Regions from separate parts of the Micromonospora sp. NPDC000121 genome, predicted to be linked through region 2. Evidence: predicted binding sites of a transcription regulator. Region 2 holds the regulator's gene; the other holds the start of a gene.
What was found. The regulator HspR, encoded in region 2, represses chaperone genes until heat shock. The targets are predictions, from matches to a motif close to TTGAGTNNNNNNNACTCAA.
Positions count from the first base shown of each region.

Region 1: lon (endopeptidase La) is a predicted target of HspR. The motif match lies at 1,194-1,212, and genes of this name have one in related genera.

Region 1 covers NZ_JBIAZP010000011.1:233,720-237,126, forward strand. The annotation lists gene ACFY23_RS26760 (MFS transporter) at 1-82, opposite strand, end outside; gene ACFY23_RS26765 (Lsr2 family protein) at 469-816, opposite strand; gene lon (endopeptidase La) at 1,236-3,407, shown strand, end outside.
Region 2 covers NZ_JBIAZP010000001.1:333,816-337,222, forward strand. The annotation lists gene grpE (nucleotide exchange factor GrpE) at 1-241, shown strand, start outside; gene dnaJ (molecular chaperone DnaJ) at 325-1,518, shown strand; gene ACFY23_RS01620 (heat shock protein transcriptional repressor HspR) at 1,565-2,005, shown strand; gene ACFY23_RS01625 (hypothetical protein) at 2,192-2,401, shown strand; gene ACFY23_RS01630 (hypothetical protein) at 2,476-2,907, opposite strand; gene ACFY23_RS01635 (cation:proton antiporter) at 3,087-3,407, opposite strand, start outside.

The DNA.
Region 1 (3,407 bases), on a different contig from region 2:
GCCGGTTGATCAGGGTGGCCGTCCAGAGGTACCAGAACGTGCGGGGCAACCCGCCGGCCGTCTGGCTCCACCAGCGCGTCATCCGCCACCCCCGAGTCGCGTTGCGTAATGCCCGACAAAGCTGTCGCTCATTACACCCCGGGGGTGCGACGGTCCCGGGCCGCGCGGGCGCGAATCGTGGCGGCGATCACGCGCGGGCGGGTCCGCCCGGCTCGCCGCCGGCCGCGTCGTCACCCGGGCGAGCCGCCGGTGCTCGACGGGACGCCGTCAGCGTCGCCGTGGGAATCCGCCCGACGCGACCACTCGGGGGCGACCCGTCAGCGGGCGGTCGGTGAATGCGCCGCCCGCGAATGCGTCAGCCGCCAGACGCGGGCCGTGCGAATGGGTGGCCGTGGGAAAAGACCGGCGGGGCCCCGCTGATTCCGCAGCGTGACCCCGCGTGGACGCGAGCGTGAACCCGGCGCCGGGTCAGCGGTTCTTGTACGCCTCGGCGACCTCGACCGGGATCCGGCCGCGCTCGGAAATCTTGTAGCCGTTCTTGACGGCCCATTCCCGGATGGCCCGGTTCTGCTCCCGGTCCATTCCCGCGCCGCCCGGGGCGCCCGCCCGGCGGGGTGCCCGCCCGACGTCGACGGCGCCGCGCCCGATCCGCCGGCCAGCGCTGATGTACGGGTCGAGAGCCTTGCGCAGCACGCCCGCGTTCTCGTCGGAGACGTCGATGGTGTACGCCACGCCGTCCAGACTGAACTCGACGGTCCGGTCGGCCTTTCCGCCGTCAAGGTCGTCGGTCAGAACCGTGATTACTTTTCTCGCCATCGCCGATTACTCCTAGTGTGGGGCGGGGTGTGGTCAAAGTTTGACCTATGCCGCGCCAATTGCGCAACAATACGCGTCGTTTTCATTTCGGCGGGTCGCGTTATCGCGGGAAATCGGTGGGGCCGACGCAAAGACGGGGAAGTGCAGTCGCCTGGCATACCGGCCTGGCCGGCGAGCGCCGCGGTCGCGGCCCGACTGGATGGCCGGGCTGCCCGGCTGGGCGGTCGCCACTGGCGCTGAGCGGCCTCGGGGATCCCGCTCGCCGTGGCGGTCGCCGGAGGCGCCGGCCTGGTGCGTGAGCTGCTGCTTTCAAGACGGCCGGTGGCGCGGGGAAGTGGTCTGGGTCACAATGCGGAACAAGGGGAACGGTTTGTTACTTGAGTTGGACACGCTCAACCCAACGCGATAGCAGGTGTTCGATGGCAACTCTTCCGGTACTGCCCCTGACCGACGCCGTGCTGCTGCCCGGCATGGTCATCCCGGTGACCCTCGACCCCACCACCCAGGCGGCCGTCGACGCGGCCCGCGCCACCGGCGAGGGCACCCTCCTCGCCGTGCCCCGCATCGACGGCGAGTACGGTCCCGTCGGCGCGGTCGCCACCATCGAGAAGGTCGGCCGGCTGCCCAGCGGCGAACCGGCCGCCGTCGTCCGCGGTCTGTCCCGCGCCCGGATCGGCTCCGGCGTCCCCGGACCCGGCGCCGCCCTCTGGGTCGAGGCCACCGAACTCGACGAACCGGCCCCCGCCGGCCGCGCCCGCGAACTCGCCCGCGAGTACCGCGCCCTGATGACGTCCGTGCTCCAGCAGCGCGGCGCCTGGCAGGTCATCGACGCGATCGAGCGGATGACCGACCTCTCCGAGCTGGCCGACTCCGCCGGCTACGTCTCCTGGCTCAGCCTCGCCCAGAAGACCGAGCTGCTCGCCGCGCCGGACGTCACCGCCCGGCTGGAGCTGCTCGTCGGCTGGGTGAAGGACCACCTGGCCGAGCAGGAGATCGCCGAGCAGATCAACACCGACGTCCGCGAGGGGCTGGAGAAGTCCCAGCGGGAGTTCCTGCTGCGCCAGCAGCTCGCCGCCATCCGCAAGGAACTCGGCGAGGACGAGCCGGACGGTTCCGCCGACTACCGGGCCCGCGTCGAGGGCGCCGACCTGCCCGAGAAGGTCCGCGAGGCGGCGCTGCGCGAGGTCGGCAAGCTGGAGCGGGCCAGCGACGCCTCTCCGGAGGCCGGCTGGATCCGCACCTGGCTCGACACGGTGCTGGAGATGCCGTGGAGCACCCGTACCGAGGACAACACCGACCTGGCCGCGGCCCGCGCGGTGCTCGACGCCGACCACGCCGGCCTGGCCGACGTGAAGGACCGCATCCTGGAGTACCTCGCGGTGCGCAACCGTCGCGCCGAGCGCAACCTCGGCGTCGTCGGCGGCCGCGGCTCCGGCGCGGTGCTCGCCCTCGCCGGCCCGCCCGGCGTCGGCAAGACCAGCCTCGGCGAGTCGATCGCCCGCGCGCTCGGCCGTAACTTCGTCCGGGTCTCCCTCGGCGGCGTCCGCGACGAGGCCGAGATCCGGGGCCACCGCCGCACGTACGTCGGCGCGCTGCCCGGGCGGATCGTGCGCGCCCTGCGCGAGGCCGGTTCGATGAACCCGGTCGTGCTCCTCGACGAGGTCGACAAGCTGGCCGTCGGCTACTCCGGCGACCCGGCCGCGGCCCTGCTGGAGGTGCTCGACCCGGCGCAGAACCACACCTTCCGCGACCACTACCTGGAGGTCGACCTCGACCTGTCCGACGTGCTCTTCCTGGCCACCGCCAACGTGGTGGAGACCATCCCCGGCCCGCTGCTGGACCGGATGGAGCTGGTCGCCCTGGACGGGTACACCGAGGAGGAGAAGGTCGCCATCGCCCGGGACCACCTGCTGCCCCGGCAGCGGGAGCGGGCCGGGCTCACCGCCGAGGAGGTCGGCGTCGGCGACGACGCCCTCGCCCGGATCGCCGGCGAGTACACCCGGGAGGCCGGCGTGCGCCAGCTCGAACGGTCGCTGGCGAAGATCCTCCGCAAGGTCGCGGTGGCCCTGGCGACCGACCCGGCGCCGGTACGCGTCGACGCCGGCAACCTCGCCACCTACCTGGGGCGGCCGAAGTTCACCCCGGAGTCGGCGGAGCGGACGGCGGTGCCCGGCGTGGCCACCGGCCTGGCCGTCACCGGCGCCGGCGGCGACGTGCTCTTCATCGAGGCCACCAGCATGGAGGGCGAGCCGGGGCTGACCCTGACCGGCCAGCTCGGCGACGTGATGAAGGAGTCCGCGCACATCGCGCTGTCGTACCTGCGCTCCAACGGGCGCCGGCTCGGGCTGGACCCGAACGCCCTCGCCGGGCGGCGGATCCACCTGCACGTGCCGGCGGGCGCGGTGCCCAAGGACGGCCCCAGCGCCGGCATCACCATGGTCACCGCCCTGGCGTCGCTGGCCAGCGGCCGGCCGGTGCGGCCCGAGTTCGGGATGACCGGCGAGGTGACCCTCTCCGGCCGGGTGCTGCCCATCGGCGGGGTGAAGCAGAAGCTGCTCGCCGCCCACCGGGCCGGCCTGACCGAGGTGATC
Region 2 (3,407 bases):
CGACCTGGTCGGACCGTTCGGCACGGTGGCCGAGCAGCTCATCACGGCGCTCGGCAAGTTCGGGCTGACGGCGTTCGGCGAGCAGGGCGACCCGTTCGACCCGACCCGGCACGAGGCGGTGGCCCACCAGACCTCGGCCGACGTCACCGAGCCGACCTGCGTGCAGGTGATGCGTCGGGGCTACCAGATCGGGGAGCGGCTGCTGCGACCCGCCATGGTCGCGGTCGCCGACCCCGAGTAGTGCGCAACGACGACCGGATCGTCCCGCCCACCCGCGCCGGGTGGGCGGGACGGTCGGTCCCCAGGTAGGGAGGGGGTGGACCGGTGAGTTCCAAGGACTGGATCGAGAAGGACTTCTACGCCGTGCTCGGCGTGGACAAGGCCGCCTCCGGCGACGACATCAAGAAGGCATACCGGAAGCTGGCGCGGGATTCGCACCCGGACCACAACCCCGGTGACCCGAAGGCCGAGGAGCGTTTCAAGGCCGCCTCGGAGGCGTACGCGGTGCTCGGCGACGACGCCAAGCGCCGCGAGTACGACGAGCTGCGCTCGCTGTTCGGCTCGGGCGCGTTCCGGCGCAGCGCCCGTGGCGCCGGCCAGCCCGGCGGCATGCCGTTCGACGTCTCCGACCTGTTCGGGGGCGCGGCCGGTGGGGGTGGCGACCGCCGCTTCGGCGGGGCCGGCTTCCAGGACCTGTTCAGTTCGATCTTCTCCGGCGGTGCCGCCGGTCCCGGCGGCGGGCCGGCGACCCGTGGCCCGGCACGGGGCCGGGACGTCGAGACCGAGGTGGCCCTCGACTTCGGCGACGCCGTACGCGGGGTGACCGTCCCGCTGACGCTGCGCGCGCCGGGGGTCTGCGACACATGCCACGGCAACGGGGCCAAGCCCGGCACCCAGCCGCGCACCTGCCCGGTGTGCCACGGGGCCGGGGTGACCACCCGCAACCAGGGGTCGTTCAGCTTCTCCGAGCCGTGCCGCAACTGCCAGGGTGTGGGCACGATCGTGGAGGAGAAGTGCCCGGAGTGCCAGGGCACCGGCGGGGTCACCAAGACCCGCACGCTCAACGTCCGCTTCCCCGCCGGGGTGGCCGACGGCCAGAAGATCCGGCTGGCCGGGCGGGGCGAGCCCGGCGCGCGGGGCGGCCCGGCCGGCGACCTCTTCGTACACGTCAAGGTGCGGCCGGACGAGCTGTTCGGGCGTACGGGCGACGACCTCACGCTGACCGTGCCGATCACGTTCGCGGAGGCCGTGCTCGGCACGGACCTGCGGGTGCCCACCCTCGACGGCGCGGTGACCCTGCGGGTGCCGCCGGGCACGCCGAGCGGCCGGATCCTGCGGGCCCGCGGCAAGGGGGTGGTCCGCCGCGACGGGCAGGCGGGCGACCTGCTGGTGACCCTCGACGTGGTGGTGCCCGCGCGGGTGTCCGACGAGGCGCGCACGGCGTTGGAGACCTTCGCCGCGCAGACCCCGCCGGCCGCCCGGGAACATCTCGACGCGCGGGTGCGTCGATTCAGTTGACCCGGTGTTCAGTCGGCTCGGTGGAGTGCACGCGGAGGTGAGCGGGATGTCGGACGAGTTCGTCGGTTCGGGTGACCCTGCCTACGAGGCCAAGGTGCTGATGATCTCGGTGGCGGCGCGGATGGCGGGGATGCACCCGCAGACCCTGCGCCAGTACGACCGGCTCGGCCTGGTGCAGCCGGGTCGGGCGGCCGGCGGCGGCCGCCGCTACAGCGTGCGGGACGTGGTGCTGCTGCGCGAGGTGCAGCGGCTCAGCCAGGACGACGGGATCAACCTGGCGGGGGTCAAGCGCATCATCGGGCTCGAGCGGCTGCTGGAGCAGGCGCAGCAGCGGGTGGCCCGGCTGGAGGCGGAGCTGGACGCCGCGTACCGGCGGATCGCCGAGCTGGAGTCGTTGGCTCGCTTCCCGGGAAGCGACCTCGTGCCGACCAACCGCACCTCCACCGCGCTGGTGGTCTGGCGTCCCCGGCGGGGCCCCGACCGCTGACGACACCTCACCGCGCCCGGCCGCCCTCCCGCGGCCGGGCGCGGTCGCTTTCCGCCCCGCCCGAGACGTGTGTCGTCTGCGGAAGCGCCCGCGGTTGTCGGTTTGCCGGCGAGGGCGGCACCGGATCCGCTAGCCTCAAAATCAGGTCCAACCAACTCAATCCGGACTCCGATGGCGGGGGGAGCCATGACGGAAGCGGCGAGGAAGGTTGCGCAGCAGACCGAGGAACGGCTCGACGAGGTGGCGAAGAACGTCCAGGAGAGATTCGACCGGGTCACCAAGAGCCGCTTCACCGACCAGATCAAGAACGGCAGGTTCGCCGACCAGGTCGACCACGGCATCGACCGGGGACGTGACGAGGCGAGACGCCGCGAGCGGGGCGGACCGGAACACTGACGATCCGCCGACGTGCGGGCCGGGACCCACGGGGGGTCCCGGCCCGTTCGCCGTCCCGTGTGGGTGGGCGAGAGTTAGGCGATGCGGCGGTTCTCCCGGACCAGGCCGCCCTCGCACCACTCCCGGTAGACGAAGAGTTCCGGCCGGGCCAGCAGCGCCCGGCTGTTGTACGCCCAGGTGCGCATCAGGTCGTCGCCGTTCCGCTCGGCCCGCTCGACCAGTTTGCGGAAGCGCCGCTTCGGGTGGGCGCGGAAGTTGGTCCGGATGCCGTCGGCGGCGTAGATGTAGAGGCAGTGCAGGGCGAACCGGCGGGCCGGGCAGCCCGCGTCCATCGCCAGGTCGAAGAGCACCGCCACCAGCCGGTCACCGGAAACCAGCAGGTCCCAGTCCGGCGGCATGGAGGTCAGCGGGACGGAGTCGGGCTGGTAGGCCCACGCTCGAAGCTCGGCGGGGCTCGGGTCGACGGGGTTGGCGAAGCCGTGGAACGTCGACTCCTGCACGCTCACCGGCCAACCTTCCGCTCTCGTCCGCGGGGCTCAGGCCATCCGCGAGCTCTGGCTGCTGGGCCGAAACGGTAACCCGGCGTGCTGACCGGCGGTAGCCCCCGCAGGAGGCATTTCGACAACCGTTGGGCGAGGGCCGGGCCGACCGTACGGTCGACCCGGCCCTCGGACGGTGGCGCCGGTCAGTCGTGCGCCGGCGCCGGTTGGGGCCGCTGGGCCGCGCCGCGCTTGCGCAGCCAGTGCTTGAACCACGCGAAGTCGGGCAGCCGCGCCAGCATCGGCCCGGTCACGACCGTGATCAGCACGTACGCCGTGGCGAGCGCCGCCAGCTTCGGATCGACGCTGCCGGCCGCCACCGCGAGCCCCGCGATGACGATGGAGAACTCTCCCCGGGGCACCAGGGCCAGCCCGGCCCGCCAGCGGCCGGGTTCGGCGATGCCGACCCGGCGAGCCGCCAGGTAGCCGGTGAGCGTCTTCGTCGCCATGGTGATCACGGCCAGCGC